One region of the Virgibacillus dakarensis genome, then DNA from elsewhere that is predicted to be linked to it. Evidence: predicted binding sites of a transcription regulator. Region 1 holds the regulator's gene; each other region holds the start of a gene.
The links. Region 1 encodes Rex, which represses fermentation and respiration genes when NADH is low (regulators of the CRP and FNR family bind a similar motif). Its sites were predicted from a motif close to TTGTGAAATATTTCACAA; they were not measured.

Region 1 (7,079 bases):
CACATCGAAGTTTTGATCCTTGCGCTAAAACCATACTATTATTACCAAGCAAAAAAATATGCTAAACTATTTGGTAGAGTTTGATTACGTACATGAAATAATGGATTTGCTAATAGATATCCGGTTAACCGCATACACTATTATGATACTACTATACATAAAAGGAGTCGTTTTATTTTGACGAAAAGGTACTGGTATGTCATCCTAACTTATATTGCAGTACAATTTTCCGGCGTTGTTTTTGCACCATTGTTATATTTTCTTACACCATTAAGCGAAGCTGACGCTATTATTTATTGGACAATCATCAGCTTTATCGCTGGGCTTATCGTTATTTTATGGATTATGAAGCCTGAAATAAAAACCAGTAATCAGCGTACTACCGTTAATTGGGGATATAACATAGCATGGGCGATCGGCGGTTTGTTCATGGCCTATTTTGCCCAAGGAATAGCCACCACAATTGAAACGAAATTGCTTGGTATCACAGCAGGATCGGAAAATACACAAATGATTATGGAGATAAGTCGGGCAACCCCTTTATTTATCATTATTCCAGCATTAATTGCACCGATATTGGAAGAGGTTATTTTCCGGAAAATAATCTTTGGCGAACTATATAAGCGAATGAACTTCTTTTTCGCAGCATTACTTTCCGCATTTATTTTCGCCATTATCCACGGTGAACCGGAGCATATCCTAATTTACGGTTCGATGGGATTTGTATTTGCATTTGTCTATGTCAAAACAAAACGAATCATTGTGCCTATTTTAGTACACATGTCTTTAAATTCTATTGTGGTTATTCTCCAGCTTTCCTTAACGCAGGAGGAAATTGAAAAAATGATGCGGGATTTGGAACAGATGCAAATGATTTTAATTGGAGGCTAAGTATGCGAACTTCACCAAAAATAATGGCTGTTATTTATTTTTTAATGGGGCTGTTATTTACGTATATTGCAACACAAACCGTTACAGATACTATTTGGAATTTTTCAACCATCGTTCTTGCAGTCATTGCAACGCTAGATTTTGGTGTCTCCCTCCGTTTACTATTGATTGACTTCCGGCTAAAGCATAAAAACAAGAAGGAGTAGCCTGTGTGCCTGTGCTGCTCCTTCTTGTTTTTCCCAGTTAAGAACGCATCTGAATTTCACTAATTAATTCATTATCAGGAAAGACTATTCCACTTCCGGCGCTCAGTGGCTAGTGTACAACGCCCGCCTTACATGTTCCCTTGCTATATATAATCGTTGAGGATATTTCTCCCTCTCAGAAGGAGGCGAGAGTTATTATTCTGTCCCACTCTCTAGTGGTGTCAAAACGACTATTTGCCATCCCTGTTTCCCATTACTTTTCCGCCTTGTATACGACATACTTTAATTGATTGGAAAATCGTTCGGTCAATCGTTGATGTTTATCCCAGATTTGATATAATGACGGATCAAGTGGTTCCAGCGGATTTAACTCCTGCAGTTCAAATGCATCCTTCTGCAAGGATTGCCCTTCCAATAAATGGGCTACCGTATGTTCCTTTACTATCTCAACTGAATGAAAACCGGCATTACGAAATATGCTCCTCCAGTCCTCCGCGATAGGGATCTCCCTTAACCCATACAGTTCTTGAAAATCACCAACCTCATCAGCTGAAAAAGCGGCCCCCGCCGTCATTTCCAGATCGAGAAGCATACCTCCTATTCGCAATAAACGGATATATTCCCTGGCAGTCTTTGTGACATTGGTAAATACCGTCACCGATTCAGCAATGATGAAATCAAAAGATTCCTTTGCTAAAGTGCTATTCTCCATATCCCCCTCTACTAATTGAATCGTTACTTTTTCCCTGGCAAACCTTTCCCTTGCCCTTTCCACCATTAGCGGATGCTGATCCAGGGCAGTCACCTGACATCCGTACGTTTTGGCTAAAAAAGCAGCTGTCTGTCCCGTACCGCACCCTGCGTCAAGAATATGACTCGTTTGTTTAATAGGCAGATCCTTGAGCAATTCCTTCGTCAAGGCTAACCCACCTGGATGGGCCCCGCCAACACCAAGATGAGCCAAAACGTCGTGATACGTAAACATGTCCAAATAATTACCTCCAGTTCACCTATTTTTATTGAAATACTGAGTTTTTTGTCCAATCAGAAGGGGTTTACTGACATAAGGTATTACTACAGCAGCAAAATTTCTCGCTCGCTTTTACTTTTACGTCAACTAACATCACCCTTAAAAAAACCATTATATTTGATTCAATGGGAAAGGAGTAAATGTAGGATGTCAGTGAATCCTTATTATCATCAGTGTTTAAGATGCGTTGGACGTCCTGTCAGAATCAGAACAAGAGATGGCCGTGTACATCATGGGGTCGTTTCACGCGTCAGTAATTCACATGTCTACCTTCGTCCAATGGGAAACCGAAATCTTGGCGGGTTCGGTTATGGGTATGGTGGATACGGTGGATATGGCGGCTGGGGATGGGGATGGGGTTTTGGTGCAGGAATCGCCCTAGCAGCTATTGCAGCCTTATCACCATTATTCTTTTGGTAAAACCTGAACATTCCTTACCACATGCTGCGGCTGGAAGATGTATATATTATCCCTTCACCCTTTTCAGCATTGCAAAAAGCCTGTGCCTAAGCAGGCTTTTTGCTTAGCTTGAAAAATCCGAATCCGCATAAATAGTTTCTGCAGGGACATGTAATGTTCCTTTTATCCGTTTTTGTTTATTTTTCATATACGATGACACGATATGAAATCCGACATTGTATCCAGCCCATCTGGGAATAAAACCTTCTCCATACAATAGGTCATGGTGCCGCCGGTCTTTTTTCGGCAATGTTAAATTTGGTTTTAACCATCTTTTAAAATATTTCTGTGCAGTATTAGCGTCATATATGGATGCCCATTTAGCTAAGTGATCCTTACCTAGGCGTTCCTGCACTGCCATTTCCGCTAAACCTTCCAGAACAATGGAATCCAGCAGTTCAATCTTGTCTTCCCGTTTATCAAGATAATGAAGTCGGCATACATGATTATATTCGTGGGTGAGAAGTTTTTGCAGTTCTTCTTTCGTATTGTTCCCGGCAGCAAACAGGAAAACCTTGTCTTGATAGGACAAGCCGGACAACCCATTAAAGTCAGCCTGCAATTTTTTGTTTTGCAAATCAGAAGGGAATATAAAAACGGGAACATCCGGCCCATCCCATTCCTTTTTTAATTTGGCAAACCCCTCTTCTATGATATTCCAGCAATTGCTATGGATTAAAGATTCAATTAATTCCTTATCCTGTGAGCCCGGTAAAAAAAGACCGTGGTAAAGCAAATGTTGATGGATATCAGCGGAAGAAGCATCCTGAAAATAAGGGATTAACTTCTCGCATATTTGCTCCTTTTGCTGCCGTCGCTGCTCCACCCGTAATTTCCCCTTCTTCTTGATATAATCCTTCAGCCATTTATCCGTTTCCACAACTGCCATTTACTTCAATCCTTTTCCCGAATAAATAACGATCACTATACAGTATGTTAGCGGAAGCAATTTGTTGAGGAAATAGTAAAACTTCTATTTGAGAACTATGCCGTATAATTTTTTAAAACGTAAAAAAGGCTTCCTGCTTAACAGAAAACCTTTAAACGCTTATATTTGCATCCTTCCCAAACTAAAACCTAATCTAATGGATAATGTTTTAAGAAGTAAACCAGCGCCTGTAATTCTACAGCTAAATCAATATGATGAACGCGAATATTGTCTGGAACGGATATCCGTGCCGGCGTAAAATTAAGGATACCTGCAATACCTTGATCGACAAGCCTTTCGGTGATCCCGTCTGCTTCAGTTGCCGGTACCGTTAAGATCGCAACTTGAACGCCAGCTATTTTTTCCTCCAACTCATCAATATGGTAAATTGGAACACCGCCAATTTCTGTCCCTATCTTATCCGCATTCGTATCAAACGCCATTACTATTTTTGTATTATTGTTTTTCATAAAATTATAATGTAAAAATGCAGTACCAAGATTTCCAACACCGATCAGCGCAACCTTGGTCACTTCATCCTGATCCAATGTTTTCCGGAAAAAACCAAGTAAATATTCGACGTTGTAACCATAGCCCTTTTTCCCCAATGCCCCAAAATAGCTGAAATCGCGCCTTATCGTTGCCGAGTCCACCTTAACAGCCTCACTCAATTCTTTGGATGAGACTCGCCTTTTCCCCTGATAATGCAAATTATTTAAAAATCGATAATATAGCGGCAGTCTTTTTGCGGTAGCTTGTGGAATTTTATTCTGATCCACGATTACTCCTCCTTCCCTTTCCGATAGTAATCACCTGATTTTCCGCCCTTTTTCTCCAGTAGATAGGTTTCCCCGATTACCATTCCTTTATCAATTGCCTTACACATGTCATAGATTGTAAGTGCAGTCGCTGAAGCTGCCGTTAATGCTTCCATTTCAACACCTGTACTGCCTTTTGTCTTAACAAATACCTCTATATGTAATACATACGTATCAGCCGAAACCTGCCAGTCAAACGAAATATCTATTCCTTTTAATTGTAATGGATGGCACATTGGAATCCATTCAGAAGTTTTCTTGGCAGCCATAATCCCGGCAACCTGTGCAACTGCAAGCACGTCACCTTTTTTTATTTGATTACTACTAATTTTTTGGTAAATTTCTTCTGAGACTTTAATACTGGATGTTGCAAGGGCGGTTCGATCTGTTTCCTTTTTTTCACTAATATCAACCATCCGAGCCCGTCCCTCTTCATTAAAGTGTGTGAAATTTGCCATATGCTCATCTCCATTTCACTTTTACGTTCCGTATATCTCTTAGTTTATCAGAAAAAATCCAATAAGTCGTGATTTTATTCACAAATTATATTGCGAGCCCAATTAAGAATGCGATACACTTATGTGGATGAGGTGAACGAAATGATTATCATGCAATTAAACGGGATCTCCAAATCCTTTGGTGCGGAACAAATACTATCGAATATAAAACTGGAAATAAAAGAAAAAGACCGGATTGCTATTGTCGGCCGAAACGGTGCTGGTAAATCGACCCTGCTCAAAATAATGGCTGGGGAGCTTAGCTATGATGAAGGTGACATGCATAAACCAAAGGATCTTTCCATTGGCTATTTGTCCCAGCACACTGGCCTTAAATCAGATAAAACCATTTGGGAAGAAATGCTTGCTGTCTTTCAGCACTTGCTTGATCAGGAAAAAGATTTGCGTTTGTTGGAAACGGAAATGGAGCAAGCTGCTTCCTTAACAAAAGCCAACTATGAACAGCTCCTGCACGATTATGATAAGAAACAGCAAGCATTTGAAGCTGGTGGCGGGTATCGTTATGAAGCTGATATCAAGGGCGTCCTGACAGGACTCCATTTTCAGGATTATGATTACGGTACACCGATTAATGAACTAAGTGGCGGTCAGAAAACTCGCCTGGCCTTGGGAAAACTATTATTGAAAAAGCCCGACTTGCTAATCTTGGACGAACCGACGAACCACCTGGATATCGAGACACTTTCATGGTTGGAAAATTACTTAGTAAATTATCCAGGTGCCGTTACAATCGTTTCCCATGACCGGTATTTTTTGGACAAAACCGTTACGATTGTGTACGAGATTTCCTATCACAGAACGAAAAAGTATTACGGCACATACAGTAAATTTCTTGAACAAAAGGCACTAAATTTTGAACAGGAAATGAAAGAGTTTGAAAAACAGCAGGTAGAGATGAAACGAATGGAAGAATTTATTCAAAAAAACATCGTTCGCGCATCTACAACAAAGCGTGCCCAGTCAAGACGAAAACAGCTAGAAAAAATGGATAAACTCGATAAACCGGCTGGCGAGGAATCATCTGCATCCTTTTCGTTTAAAACCAAACGACGAAGCGGAAATGATGTATTGAAAATTGATGATTTAGCCTTTCATTATGCGGATAGTAACGAGGATTTGTTTTCACATGTGACACTTCATGTAAATATAGGAGAACGTATTGCCCTTGTTGGCCCAAATGGTGTTGGCAAAACAACTTTGTTAAAAACGATCCTTGGAACATTAAAACCAACCCGCGGCACGATCCAAATTGGCACAAATGTCGAGATTGGCTATTACGATCAGGAACAAATGAATCTAACACCATCGAAAACAATTTTGCAGGAATTATGGGATGAGTATCCGACAGTAAATGAAAAGGATATTCGTACCGTTTTAGGTAACTTTTTATTTTCCGGTGACGATGTGTTGAAACAGGTTCACACATTAAGTGGTGGAGAAAAGGCACGGCTGTCTTTGGCTAAACTAATGATGCAACAAGCGAATTTACTCGTACTGGATGAACCGACAAACCATTTGGACATAGATAGCAAAGAAGTGTTGGAAGCTGCGTTAACCGATTTTCCAGGAACTATTATTTTCGTATCTCATGACAGGTATTTTATCAACAAAATTACCGATCAGGTGGTGGAAATGCAGCGTGATGGTGCAACTGTTTATTTAGGCGATTATGATTACTATATTGAAAAGAAGCAAGAGCAAGCGGAACGTGAAAGGCTTCGGCGATCAACAGAGGTTATCAACAAAGTAGATGAAAAGAAATTAAGCTTTGAGGAAGAGAAAAAGCTCCGCAGTGAAAAGCGAAAAACAGAACGTAAAATAGTGGAACTGGAGGAAGCAATAGAACAACTGGAGAACGAACTAGCAAACCTTGAGCAAAAAATGACCGAACCGGAAATTTACCAGAATCACGAAAAAACACTGGCACTGGCAAAACAAACCGGTGAGATGAAACAGGAAATCGAGCGGCTGATGGAGGAATGGACAGCATTACAGGAAGATGATTGAACCAGAACCGGGAAACAGTTTACCCGGTTCTTTTCATTGTTACCTAGGGGATAGAGCGGTTATACACAAAAGGCAGGAGGACGACCTTATGCGTTAATCAAACGATTGATCAACCATTATGCACGTAATCCACAAACTTATGCACAGCTAAACTAGGGATTTAACCGTTTTTCAATAGCGTTATGCACAATATCCACAAAATCATAATTACTTATCCACATT
Region 2 (7,079 bases), on a different contig from region 1:
TATGATCGTTTAACAGGCTATAGTAGTTTGCAATGGCCGGTTTTACAAGATGGTACTGATACACCGTTATTATATGTTGATGGGTTTCCGTTTGAGGATAATAAGGCGCAATTGTACCCATTGGATTTTAACTATGATTATGATACAGATGAGGAATACGATTTGCATGTTAACAATGGTCGGGTGCTTGAGCATTTTCATGAAGGTAATATGACCTATAAATCAGCAGGATTAACGCATGAATTACCAAACGCATTTGTCGAAATTTCCCATGAGCTGGCCAAGGATCGTGGTGTCGAAGAAGGGGCGAAAGTGAAGCTGATCTCAAGAGAAGGAGAAGTAAAAGTATCAGTCCATATAACAGATCGAGTACAAGGGAAAGAGCTTTATTTGCCCTTAAATGATAATGGGAAATCGGCAATTAATTATTTAACGAATAATAAAGTCGATAAGGATAGTAATACACCGGCTTACAAGGAAGTAGCCGCGAAAATGGTAGTTTTGCAGAGAAAAGGGAATAGTCCAATCCCATCACACAACCACAGGAAAGGGAATCGGCAGCCGCAAATCAGTGTCAATGTGGAACGAAAATGGGAACGTAAAGACTATATCTTTCCAGGAAGCAAGGTGAAAAACTAGTGGCAAATCCTATTTCAAGCATTAAACGAATGGAAATTCCTGAAGAGGTCATTCAGGAGCGCAATATAGAAGAAGTCATAAAAGCTGTCAGTGATAATAAAGAAGCTATTTTGAAAGGCATTGATTTATTGTCAACGATCCATGATAATGGGTTCCTTGATATGATAAACGCGCTTGTGAAGCATAAAGAAGAAGCAATGGAAAATATTATGGGGGAACTGAACAAGGAACAGTATGCCGAAATAATGGAGAATGCCGGAAAATTGGTTTTCCTGCTTGGTGATCTCCGGGTGGATGATCTGAAATATTTTACAACTAAACTAAACAACGCGATGGAAGAGGCACGCACATATGAACGAACTGAACCAACCAGACCGCTCGATCTGTTAAAGGCGCTTAAGGATCCCGAGATTAATAAAAGTATTACGATGATGCTGCAGTTTTTGCGGGGAATGGGAAAGCCGTAGATTAGCAGTAGAAGGCTGTCCGATGAAAGGACAGCCTTCTTTATGACAAGAGAGCTATGGCTGTGCAGTTTACTAAATCTAAATATACGAATATTCGGGTCATTCTGTTTGAGGTTGCAGGTTAGTACACCGACTACAATGCCAGCAGTCGCTTGTAGGCTAAAACATCTCGTCTTCCAATTTTTCCGTATCCAGCAGGAAAAAACCGGCTTTATCCATTGTTACCAATTTTTGCTTTCGCAGCTGTGTTAATGTACGGCTTACCGTTTCACGACTGGATCCAATCATGTTGGCAAGCTCCCGGTTGGTAAAATGGGTAGCTACACGAATGTGACGATCGCTTGTCTTCGTGCCGTATTGCCGGGCAAGCCGTAATAGAAGCTTAACAATTTGTTCGTACGTATTGTGCAAAATCTTCTCTTCCAATCTACTTTGCAAATCAACGATAATATCACCTAACACACGAAATAACTTTATGCAAATTTCCGGATGGGTGATAAGAAAGTTTTCAAAAGAATGGATTGGAATATAGATTAGCGTAGCATCCTCCAGTATCTCCGCATGTGCCGGGTAATTGTCCTGTCTGAAAAAGCCTTGATGGGGAAACATATCATCACGCTGCAGGACATTAACGATTTGCTCCTTTCCATGAAAATCTGTCTTGTATATTTTCACTTTTCCCTGGTGGATAAAATAGACGTTCGTTAATGGGTCTCCTTGCATGAATATGTGTGTCCCACGCCGGTATATTCGAGATTTTGCAAGATCTACAATCGGTTCCATTTCATAATCCGTTAAATCTTTGAATAAGGGAACTTTTTGCAGAAGCTCCTGAATGGATTGACTGTTCATAATCATCCTCTTTTCTGCAGATAAAATCTTAAATATTGATCCTTATTTATCATTTTAGCACGTTCCACCCCAAGTTATTAGCCTAATTGTCAACAGTTTTTAATAGCGTGATAAAAATCATAGTTGGAAGGTGTTTATTCTCACATCCTATATAGCATTTATCCTTTATAGTAAGTGTGTGGTAATAAAACGAAGAGGGAGGAAAAATAATGGACAACATAGACTTTGTAACCAAAATCCATGCCCCGGAGATTGAGCCGCGTTTTCGTCATCCGAAGATTTTCGAAATATTTGATAGTTTAAAGCCGGGCGAATATATGGAGCTTTCCAATGATCATGATCCAAAACCACTTCATTATCAATTGATGATCGAACGGGGGGAAGCTGCATTTACATGGGAATATACGGAACAGGGACCAGCAATATGGCGAGTTACTATCGGTAAAAAATAATATAAGATGAAGCTCAGGAAGTCAGTAAAATTTAAGCAGTGAATCTCTTCTGTAGCGAAAAGTTTTTTACAGTATACCCTGTTAAAAACTATGAAGGACTCTTGAAACATCAGCATTACCAGCCCAAAATTTGATAATGGGATCCGCCAAACAAATTCAAGGGACCTTCAAAGCGAAGACATTTGCAATGATATTTGTGAACTTCATCACATCCAATACTTGAAAATCGTGGTACAGTAAGCGTAGTGTCGTAATGATTGGTAGGAGATGGTTTTATGTTTACACAAGATTACAATAAAAACCCATTTATTGTAATATGGGAATTGACACGTGCATGTGCATTAAAATGTTTGCATTGCCGCGCCGAGGCTCAGTATCATCGGGATCCGAGAGAATTAACGTTTGAAGAAGGAAAGAAATTAATTGATGATATTTATGAAATGGATAATCCAATGCTTGTCTTTACCGGCGGTGATCCATTGGAGCGGCCGGATGTTTTTGAGATTGCCGAATATGCAGTGCACAAAGGGGTTCGCGTATCGATGACACCGTCCGCAACCCCGAATGTCACAAAGGAAGCAATGAAGAAGGCAAAAGATGTCGGACTGGCACGCTGGGCATTCAGCATTGATGGTCATTGCGCCGAGGTTCATGACCATTTTCGCGGTACAACCGGTTCATTCGATTTAACAATGAATGCGATTAATTATTTGCACGAATTGGAAATGCCATTGCAAATTAATACAGTCATTTCCCGGTACAATGTTGATTATTTAGATGAACTTGCTGAAATGGTAGAACAGTTGGGCTGTGTGCTGTGGAGTGTATTTTTCCTCGTACCGACTGGGCGAGGGAAAGAATCGGATATGATCTCACCAGCAGAGCACGAACGTGTCTTACGCTGGTTATATAATTTATCCAAACGGGTGCCATTCGACATTAAAACAACTGCAGCTCAGCACTATCGACGCGTCGTTATCCAAGGTAAAATGCGGGAACATAATGGGAAAAGCAGTACAGACCATATTTATTATGAGGATGCCTTGATGAATGGGAAGACAGGGCAAATTGACGGGCTTGGCCGTGCACCAAAAGGGGTGAATGATGGCAATGGCTTTGTATTTATTTCGCATATTGGTGATGTATATCCAAGCGGTCTGTTGCCAATTAAAGCTGGTAATGTAAGAACCACTCCGTTAGCAACGATTTACCGGGAGTCAGAAGTATTTAAAAATCTACGAGATCCAGATCAATATAAAGGGAAATGCGGTGTCTGCGAATTTCGTTTTGTTTGCGGTGGTTCAAGATCGAGAGCCTATAATGTTACGGGGGATTACATGGAATCCGAGCCATATTGCGTGTATATACCTAAGGTGATGAGAGGGAAGAAAAGGGCTGTAAAGTAACTTTCATGAATAAAGCTTCTAGGTATTATACGCTAGAAGCTTTTGATTCTCAGTCGAGTGACTGACAAATGATGGCAGTGTTTGTGTCCAATTAATGAATACTGCAGAGGACAACCGGGCAATTTTCACAGTTTATTTCCTTCTTTAGAAAGTTTAAATCATGAATAATAATATGTCCTTTTTTCATTGAGATAATATGATTGCGCTTTAGATCATTTAATAGACGATTGACACTTTCCCGGGATGTACCACAGAAGTTTGCCAGCTCCTGATTAGTTAGGACGATATCAATATAGATATTTCCACTGCTTTGTTTCTTGCCATAACTATTTGACAGGCGGATCAATGTGGAAAATAACGCCCCTTTTTTCCCATGCATGACAAGATCACGAAATCTTGTTTGATCCCGGCGGAAGGATTCACTCATTACTTTCATAAATTCAATTGCCAGACTGCCGTTATTTAACAGTTTTTCTTCCAAATGAAACTTTTTAATAACAGCTACTTCTCCATCCTCCAACACTTTTGCATTCAGAATATATTTCACATTATCATATAAAGAAAGCTCACCCACAATGTCACCTCTGTTGCAGATTCTAAGCGTGAGTTCCCTTCCGTCAGGGGATAGCTTGCCAATTTGAATTTTCCCGGATTTTATAATGTACAACTCTTCAGCTTTTTCGCCTTCCGAAAATAAAAAGGTGTCTTTTTTGATCGGTTTCGTATGGTCAACGGAAGCAAGCAGCTCCTTCAGATCATCGGACATATTGGATTTGATGTACCTCTCAGACATCTTAAATAACCACCTTAAAGAATAATCATATCTTCTTTCACTAAGTATAGCAGATAATATCCTTGAAATAAAAGGTAGCTGTTTAAAATTATGAATGTACAGAAGATACCGACTTCTTAAATATGTTAAATTAGAGCCGGATCTGGCAGTCACAATTTGCTCATCACATACAAATGTTTCTATCGATCCGCTAGTTTTTTGTGCTGCCATTTCCCATTGCTTCCGTGCCCAGTGCCTACTACACTAAGCTTTAGTGCAGCAAGGGGATGAGCTTATTATAAAAATAAGATTACAAGTAACCCAATAGCAAAACAATAGAAAGAAAAATACTTCAAATTGCCCTGACGCATAATGTTGATAAACCATTTCAGAGCAAAGTATGATGCGATAATGGAAGCCATGAATGCGAGCAAATATGGGATCATTAATACATCAAAGTCAGGATCATTGACAATATCGGAAAGAGACATGACGGTTATTCCAAGACTTACCGGGATATATAATAGAAAAGAAAAGCGCAATGCAGTTTCCTGTTTCATTCCAAGAAGCATAGCAGCGACAATGGTTGCACCGGAGCGGCTAATTCCGGGAATTAAGGCAACCGATTGTGCCAAGCCAACAATGATCGCATCTTTTACTGTTAAATCACCATCGTTTTTCTTCCCACGCAGGTTACGGATGATCCATAAAGCAAAACCAGTAATCAGCAGTGTTACACCGACAACCGCTACCGTGCTTAGTTTGCTGCTGATGTAATCCTCCAGCAGCAAACCAATAATGCCGGTAGGGATGGTCGCAATTACCAGATACATCACAAATCGAAAATCACGTTTTGCCGATGCATCCTTTGTGAATATGTAGCGGAAGAAATGGTTGATTAGGCGTATAATATCGTTGCGATAGACAACTAAAACGGCAATGAGTGATCCAAAATTGACTAGTATTTCAAAGGAAAGCCCCTTGATCTCAATACCAAACAGTTCACGTAAAATGACTAAATGTCCACTCGAAGAAATCGGGATTGGTTCAGTAATCCCTTGGAAAACTCCTAGCAGTACATACTTTACTAATAACCAGAATTCTGTAATGCCATCCATGAAAAAATCCTCCATTTTAAATTGATTATCTATGTGAATTGCTATCCTTTTTCAGTCACTATTCTTTGGGCTAATGAATAGTCTAGTTGCAGAGGAGGGTGAAAAAGGGAAATGAAACAAGACTATCATCATATATACGAATTATGTAAAGATCATATGCATTCTTACGTACTTGCAGAATTAGTTGACGGCTCAAAAGTTGACGGTATAGTAACCGGACTGGATGATGAATATGTTTATTTAGCTATACCTTTAGAACAGTATGAACACCATACACAGCCGGAAATGAACCATCAAAATCGGCAATTTGGTTATGGATATCCGGGTTATGGGTATCCAGGAGGGTTCGGGTACCCGGGTTATGGGTATCCACCAAGAAGATTCCGACGGTTAATTTTGCCATTGGCTGCTCTTACTGCATTAAGTGTATTACCATGGTACTAACAGTCAATTGACGCACATTTCATTTCTAACATTAAAACCCTTGCCATCTCCTTGTTGGCAAGGGTTTATGTGTAACTTGTCAGACTTTTGAACATATACAATCAATCTTGTCGTTCCAAGGTTACTCTTCTTGTTCTTTCAGTACACCTTCTCCTAATAAGTAGATAGCTAATGTAAAGATAATTGCCAGGGCAAGTGTATGAACAACGTTAAAAGGATTACCAGCCATACTGGACAGGATATAAGAAATAACACTGCCGACTGCCAATGCCCAAATGAACGTCCAAAAGAACCGCATCTGAAAACACCTCATTTTTTAACATTCTGCTTTTAGTTTACCAAATTGGCTAAAAAAATAAAAGTATTTCTTTTACGTTATCACGTAGTGACGGGCTGTAATACACCCATCTCTAAGCGTGTCTAAACCAAAAATGGGAAGGTAGGAGATAAAGAGTTCGTAAATTCCTGATTCGCTCACAACACTCTGTGGGGAGGGAAGGCAGGCTAAAATCGTCATGTCCGCATGCCTTCGCCTGTATTAGCACGCCCTGTCGCGTCGGCAGCCCCCACAGAATGAAGTTTCATTTTATGAATAATATAGTAATAAGGAACAGGGGGAAAGGCGATGTCATTTCTTGTAACAAATTGTTTCGATTGGATTGGATTTCATATTATCAATTATTTGGTTGAAAATGGTTATCAGGTAGATGGATTTGATAATACTGCTACAAATAAGAAAGAGAATTTGGCAATGATGGTTGGACGAAATGATTTATTTTCCTTGTTGCAGGATAAAAAAGAATGCAGAGAACGTTATACAGCAATTATTATAAACGGATCAAATGGTCATGCATTGGATCTGAAGGCAGACAAAATGGTTAAATTATGTCGGGATGAAGCGAGGAAAGAAGGTGATGCCCAGTTGACAA
Region 3 (7,079 bases), on a different contig from region 1:
CGTCAGCAAATTTCGTTGACTCTGCATAATCAGGGCTAACTGAGACGACCTTGGTCCCTTTATAACGAGCTTCTACAAGAAAATGCGCATCGGGCGTTCTTGTTAGTGGAACATTCGAACCCCATGTCATAATGTAGCTTGAATTAAACCAATCCGAGCTTTCTGGAACATCGGTTTGATCACCCCAGATTTGTGGTGAAGCTGGTGGCAAATCTGCGTACCAGTCGTAAAAACTAAGCATCGGACCACCAATTAACGACATAAACCGGCTACCTGCAGCATGACTAATCATCGACATTGCCGGAATCGGTGAAAAACCGACATTGCGATCAGGACCATATTTTTTAATCGTATATAATGTCGATGCTGCGATCAGTGAAGTCACTTCATCCCAATCTGCCCGAATAAGTCCGCCTTTTCCGCGGGCACGTTTATACAAATTTGCCTTTTCCGGATCTTCCACAATACTTGCCCAGGCCTCAAGAGCATTCTTATTGGCTGCTAATGCGTCACGCCACAGCATCAGCAATTTTTTTCGTACGTATGGGTATTTGACCCGTAACGGACTGTAAATATACCAGGAAAAACTGGCACCACGCGGGCATCCGCGCGGCTCGAATTCTGGCATATCCGGGCCTGTTGTCGGATAATCCAGCTGCTGTCCTTCCCAGGTGACGATTCCATCCTTCACATAAATATTCCAGCTGCATGACCCTGTACAGTTCACACCATGTGTACTTCTGATCACTTTGTCGTGCTGCCATCTTCTTCGATATACATTTTCCCATTCCCGATTACCTTCTTGTAACTGGCTGTGGTTATCCGAATAGGTCTCTTTCGGTTTCATATACGTTAATCTCTTCCATAATGGAGAATGATTCTTTTTCACAAGGATTCCCTCCGAGTCTATAGATTCAACTTCGCTCTACGCATTCATTAAAACAGGCAACTGATGTGTCCAACTGTGAAAAACATCACATCTGGAACAAAAGTCACGAAATCGCCATTTTTCATTGACTATTTCGGCACAATTAATTCGAAGTTTTGACGTAAAGTACTGAAGATTTTCTGGATGTTGCTGAAGTCCCAGGTGAAAAGATGCTGAAGTTGTTCCGGAAGATGCTGAAGTCCAGTGAAAATGCTAAACCAAACTCATCTTTATCTGTTACTAAATTTGTTCCATGCACAAAAAAATCCTGAGCAAAAAGCCAGCCCAGGATCCAAAAATTTATCATTTCGATTGTTTTGTTTCTGTTATATCACTAAACATGCCAACATAACATTCGATTTCTCCTGCACTATTTTTGATCGGACTAATGGACAGCCATTCAGGATAAACTTCACCGTTTTTTCGCTTATTCCAAATTTCTCCTTCCCAATATCCTTTTTCTTCAATAGTTTGCCACATGTTCTTATAGAAAGAAGGCCCTTGTTTTCCTGATTGCAGAATGCTTGGTTTTTCCCCTACTACTTCCTCTTTTGCGTAACCTGTAACCCTGGTAAAAGCTGGATTTACATTTTGAATAATCCGGTTTCGATCCGTCACCATAATTCCTTCAGCGGTACCCTCAATGATTTTGCTCTCTATATTCAAACGATCCCGGTAATACATATAAATAACAATAACAAAACTGACTAGCGAAAACTCTGACAATGCCATAAAACCAATCGCATAATGTCCTGTCATATTAAATACGGTAGTCAGAACAATCGGTGGGAAAAACCCGCCTAATCCACCCATTGCCGCTACGATTCCATTGACAATTCCGGATTGTTTGGAAAAATACAGTGGAACAAGTTTAAATACCGTTCCATTACCAAGACCGACAAAAACTGCAACCGATAATGTCCCAATTGTATAAATGCCGATTGTCGGTGAAAAGGATAATAATACCCCAGAAACACTCGTTCCCAGAAATACAACCATTAGTATGATATATGGATTAAATTTATCAGCCAACCAGCCACCGATTGGACGTATGATTGTAGCCAGAACAATGAATCCAGCAGTTCTGATCCCGGCATCTGTCGGATTCAAGGAAAAATGATCCACTAAAAAACTCGGCAGATAAACCGTAAATGCAACAAATGCGCCAAACGTAATAAAGTAGAATAAACTTAAGAACCATAACGTCTGGTTTCGGTAAACAGCTTGCCATTGCTTCACCATGGAAACACGAACTTTTTTCTCTTGGCGATCCCCTAAAATAAAATTTAATGCAGCTAATACGAGCAGCAAAATTAAAAATAAGCGAATCGTATTAACCCAACCAATAGCTCCGGCTATTATCGGTGCCCCAAATGTTGTGACTGCTGTCCCAGCGTTACCGATCGCATAAATTCCATTAACTAGCCCATGTTTTTCTTTCGGGTAGTATTTTGGTAATGAGGTTACCCCAATTGAAAAAGTAGCACCAGCAACACCCAAAAATAGCCCCCCGATAAATAAATCAGCAAATGAATTCGCGATACTTAGGTAAAATACCGGAAACAGGAGGATAATGAAACTAATGATAAACATGCTTCTGGCGCCATACCGGTTCGTGTAAAAACCCAATGGAACGCGCAACAATGACCCAAGAATAACAGGGATAGCCGTAATTAGTGACAGTTGCCCCGCAGTTAAATGAATATCTTCATTCATGATTGGCATGAGAGATGAAATTAACACCCATACCATAAACCCGCCTATCAAACTGATCGTTTGCAGCGAAAGTTGAACATTTGGTTTGCCCATACAGCATCATTCCTTTCGAATTGTCTAAAATAAAATATTTACCAAATTGCCATGTTTATTTAACTTACATGCTATCAAATTCTGGATTATCATTTATCCTCAGGGATTTTTTCAACATTATTTGTTGGTTGTTTATAGCCTAGCAATAAAGCTCGTTTGCAACTGTGATAAACTTCACATGAACAGACGATATCGTGACATTATTATGAACTTCTTCTTGATATGCCTGTTCGGCATCTTGGACGATATTCTACTCGTTTTGGATAGTATTTGCGTAAAGTTGGACAGTATTCCACTCGTTTCGGATAGTATTTGTGTAAAGTTAGATAGTATTCCGCTCGTTCGGATAGTATTTGTGTGAAGTTGGATAGTATTCCACTCGTTTTGGACAGTATTTGCTCGATCTGGACAGATTCCGCTACTAGACGATTGAACGCCACTTGCTATAGTATAGTAGTTAGACGTTTACATAATGATTAAAGGAGCTGATGGACGTGCGTATTGAAGAAATGCTTGCGTACAACAAACAATTTGTCGAAGGAAAAGAATACGAGGCATTCAAAACGGATAATATCCCAAATAAACGGATGGTTATCGTTACATGTATGGATACACGACTAGTGGAATTACTGCCGAAAGCATTAAACATTCATAATGGTGACGTAAAAATGTTAAAAAACGCTGGTGCCATTATTCGTGATCCATTTGATAGTATAATGAAAGGAATCTTAGTCGCAATCTATGAATTGCAAGCAGAAGAAGTTGCCATCATCGGACACCATGACTGTGGAATGTCTTACGTAGAAACAGAAGTATTTACGCAAAAAATGAGGGAAAAAGGGATTACGACCGAAACATTGCAAACACTTGAAAATGCCGGAATCGATCTGCATGAAGAGTTCCGCGGTTTTAAAACGGTGGAAGAATCGGTTCAACATAGTGTATCCATTGTTCGCAATCACCCGCTGCTTCCCGAAAATATTAGGGTTCATGGATTCGTAATCGATCCGGGAACAGGGAAAGTTGACGTTGTTACATTGGACAAATAATACTGTACAAAATTTGCCTATCCTTTCCAGCTGCTTTCGATCAGGCAGCTAAGGAAGGCATTTTTTAAAAGATAAGAAACCAACATGGCTCCGCATTCGCGCAGCCACCATCTATGATGAAAAAGAATTTCTAGCCTGGATAGGAGGTATATCACATTCATTTATTGCCAATACAGTTTAATAACAATACAACAAGGCCGAAAATACTCTGGTGGATCCTGAAAGGGGATACCCTGTATAAGAAACGGGTTGTGACAGTATAGAAGTACCATCTATTGTGACTAGAACACGTATACAAAAGTTTTTCAATAATACTACTGTCATTTGTATTGTTATATTGGTAATGTGGTCATCCTCCATTAACTATAATATAAAGGAGACCCTAACCAAAATTGCTAAATTTGTTCAAAGAAAGGACATAGTATTTTATCTTTAGATCACAAATAAAGCCCGTAGATAATTTAACCCCTTCAAAAAATTGAATGATGAAGGGTCTAGCTTTGTATTGGCTTTTCTCGATAAGTGTTTTCATACAAAAGTATATAAATTTAGGCTCTATTCTGCTCTCGGCAGGGTAAGCCACGTCCGGCTCCAGCGCTAAAGCTGTAGTGGACTTCCTTCACCTCCGTACGATGAGTCAACATCGGTTCGGGTAAGAAGGAAGGCCGACTAAAAGCGGACTTTGCGTCCAACTCACGTCTACCCCTTTTGCAGGGGCATGTTTCCTTTATCTCCTACGGTGGGAATGTTCGGTTAAACCCGCCGCTTTGCGCGGCAACACCGAACCACCCTGCTTGGCAGGGCGCACTCCATACGTCGCTAAACGGGCGCTTGCGCCTTTGTTCATTACCTTCTACAATTTTCCAATCTTTTCTTCTTGTAGTTCAATAATTCCAACTTCCACCTTTAGCAAAATCAAGTTGCAACCTGACCGAATCTCTTATTATCACATTCATCTATATATTTCTTCGGATCTGCCAAGTCCTGCGATTTTATGTACTTTCCCTTCCCTATTTTTATATACCATCATAATTTCAGGCAATTATTCACATACTAACGCCAGTAGAAGTTTCATCAGGAGGTTCCTATGAAAAGAAATCGCCAGCGGAAGAAAAATCCGGATAGTATTTTTCCGATTAAAATAGATAAATTAAAGCAGATAATGCAAAGCAAATTTGAAAATAACGATGACTTACTTTTCACAATATATGAGCAGGAGCAGGGTAAAAAGGCGGCAGTGTTTTTTATATCCTACCAGGCTAATTCAGACAAAGTGGAGGAATTTTTACTGGATCCTCTTCTAAGCAGCAAAAATGAATGGTCCACATCATCAATCAAGAATGAAATTCCTTTAGGTGCTCGGACAACGAAAGAAACACTTGAAGATATATTAAAAGGTTTGTTAATTGGCGAAGTATTTATTTATGTTGAAGATGAGACGGAAGCAGTTTCTTACTTACTGCTAAAAAAACAACATCGTCAGCTGGATCGCGCAGAAAATGAAACGGTCGTCCTTGGTCCACAAATATCTTTTACTGAATCACTTGTGACAAACATGAATGTTGTCAGGTGGAGCATCCGGTCGACAGATCTTGTTTTAGAGAAATTAATGATTGGAAAACGCTATCCACGCGAAGTTCGGATTGTTTATGTAAAATCGGTTGCGGACGAGGTCGATGTTAATACCATGCGGCAGCGACTGCAGGATTTGGATATCGATGAATTGGAAGACAGTACCGTCCTGCAGCAATATATCGGTGATTCATCGTTATCTGTTTTCCCGATTTTCTATTCCACCGAATTGCCTGACCGGTTTAGCTATGCTGTCAGGCAAGGACGTGTCGGTGTTTTAACGGAAAATAGTCCAACTGGATTTATTGGGCCATCAAGCTTTTTCAGTTTCTTTGAATCAACGGAAGATATGTATATGCGCTGGCCTCTTGGCTCGTTTTTACGAGTTTTGCGCTTTGCAGCCATGCTTTTCTCGATTATTTTAACGCCATTATATGTTGCGGCGGTGACCTATCATTATGAAATCATCCCGATAGATGAGCTTATCACCCTTGGGCAATCAAGAGCCGTTGTGCCATTTCCACCGATCTGGGAAGCAATCATCCTGGAATTTCTCATTGAGCTTTTGCGTGAAGCCGGTGCCAGACTGCCGACCAAAGTCGGACAGACAATCGGTATCGTTGGCGGGGTTATCATCGGACAGGCAGTTGTGCAGGCTGGACTAACGAGCAGTATTTTAATTATCGTCGTGGCGTTAAGTGCCTTGTCATCGTTTACGGCGCCAAACTATTTGATGGGAACAACTGTCCGTATTGTTCGTTTTCCCATGATTATTTTAGCCGGCTTATTTGGTCTGATTGGTATTATGTATGGTGCATGTTTTATCGTCATTCATTTATTAAAACAAAAATCATTAGGACGCCCATATCTTTCACCGGTTTATCCGTTTCGCTGGGCTGATTTAAATAAAACACTGTTTCGTGGGCCATTACAATATGAGAATAAACGTTTTTTCTCATTTCGGCCAAAGAATTTGCTCCGCTACGGGGGAAATGAGGCAAAAAGAAAACATGACATAGATGAGTAGGTGAAACAATGGATGTCAACCTAAAAGTAAAAGCAAACCTACGTATTCGTGCATTTTATTTATTTTTTGTTATTGGCAGTATCCAGATCGGCGTTGGAGTCATGGGTTCTCCAATGTATGTTTTTAGAGAAGCACGTCAAGATTCATGGATATCCATTATTATCGCATATATTTTCATCCTGTTTGTCTTATTTGTCATGCTTCGGATTCTGCGTCAGTATGACAATGCAGATATTTTTGGGATTCAGGTTGATTTGTTCGGGAAATGGCTTGGCATGGCATTGGGAACCTTTTACATTATCTACTTTTTTGTTACATTATTGACTGTATTGGTAACCTATATTGAAGTTATTCAGATTTTTATTTTTCCGGAAATCAGTTCACTGGTTCTCGGGGTATTACTATTATCCTTGGTGATTTATAGTGTGCTGGGCGGAATTCGTGTCATTATCGGCGTTGTGTTCCTTTTCTTTTTTCTTGCTCATTGGCTGCTGCTTTTATTGTATGAGCCTGCCAGGAATATTGAATTGGATCATTTTCGTCCTGTCCTTAATGCATCTGTAATGGAACTATTAAAAGGATCCAGGGAAACAGTATTTACGTTTGCAGGATTTGAGATTCTGTTCATTATCTACCCATTTATTCAAAACAAAAAACAAGCGGGGCGTCCTGTCTATTGGGGGACAACCTGGGC

Region 2: the regulator Rex is predicted to act here: its motif matches at 2,605-2,622, upstream of CZ382_RS02915 (TIGR04053 family radical SAM/SPASM domain-containing protein).
Region 3: the regulator Rex is predicted to act here: its motif matches at 2,900-2,917, upstream of CZ382_RS02245 (nitrate/nitrite transporter).

Annotation. Positions count from the first base shown of each region.
Region 1 is NZ_LT732554.1:2,540,835-2,547,913, reverse strand. Features, by position in the region: gene CZ382_RS21725 (CPBP family intramembrane glutamic endopeptidase) at 178-891, shown strand; gene CZ382_RS21720 (YdiK family protein) at 894-1,097, shown strand; gene CZ382_RS21715 (class I SAM-dependent methyltransferase) at 1,351-2,082, opposite strand; gene CZ382_RS21710 (hypothetical protein) at 2,275-2,547, shown strand; gene CZ382_RS21705 (DUF2268 domain-containing protein) at 2,651-3,475, opposite strand; gene CZ382_RS21700 (redox-sensing transcriptional repressor Rex) at 3,664-4,293, opposite strand; gene moaC (cyclic pyranopterin monophosphate synthase MoaC) at 4,296-4,790, opposite strand; gene CZ382_RS21690 (ABC-F family ATP-binding cassette domain-containing protein) at 4,932-6,857, shown strand.
Region 2 is NZ_LT732553.1:577,289-584,367, forward strand. Features, by position in the region: gene fdhF (formate dehydrogenase subunit alpha) at 1-639, shown strand, start outside; gene CZ382_RS02900 (DUF1641 domain-containing protein) at 639-1,106, shown strand; gene CZ382_RS02905 (Crp/Fnr family transcriptional regulator) at 1,266-1,958, opposite strand; gene CZ382_RS02910 (DUF2249 domain-containing protein) at 2,168-2,410, shown strand; gene CZ382_RS02915 (TIGR04053 family radical SAM/SPASM domain-containing protein) at 2,686-3,816, shown strand; gene CZ382_RS02920 (Crp/Fnr family transcriptional regulator) at 3,908-4,609, opposite strand; gene CZ382_RS02925 (undecaprenyl-diphosphate phosphatase) at 4,885-5,697, opposite strand; gene CZ382_RS02930 (hypothetical protein) at 5,818-6,150, shown strand; gene CZ382_RS02935 (YjzD family protein) at 6,272-6,448, opposite strand; gene CZ382_RS02940 (hypothetical protein) at 6,776-7,079, shown strand, end outside.
Region 3 is NZ_LT732553.1:437,337-444,415, reverse strand. Features, by position in the region: gene CZ382_RS02250 (nitrate reductase subunit alpha) at 1-889, opposite strand, end outside; gene CZ382_RS02245 (nitrate/nitrite transporter) at 1,232-2,737, opposite strand; gene CZ382_RS02240 (beta-class carbonic anhydrase) at 3,226-3,786, shown strand; gene CZ382_RS02230 (spore germination protein) at 4,874-6,385, shown strand; gene CZ382_RS02225 (GerAB/ArcD/ProY family transporter) at 6,394-7,079, shown strand, end outside.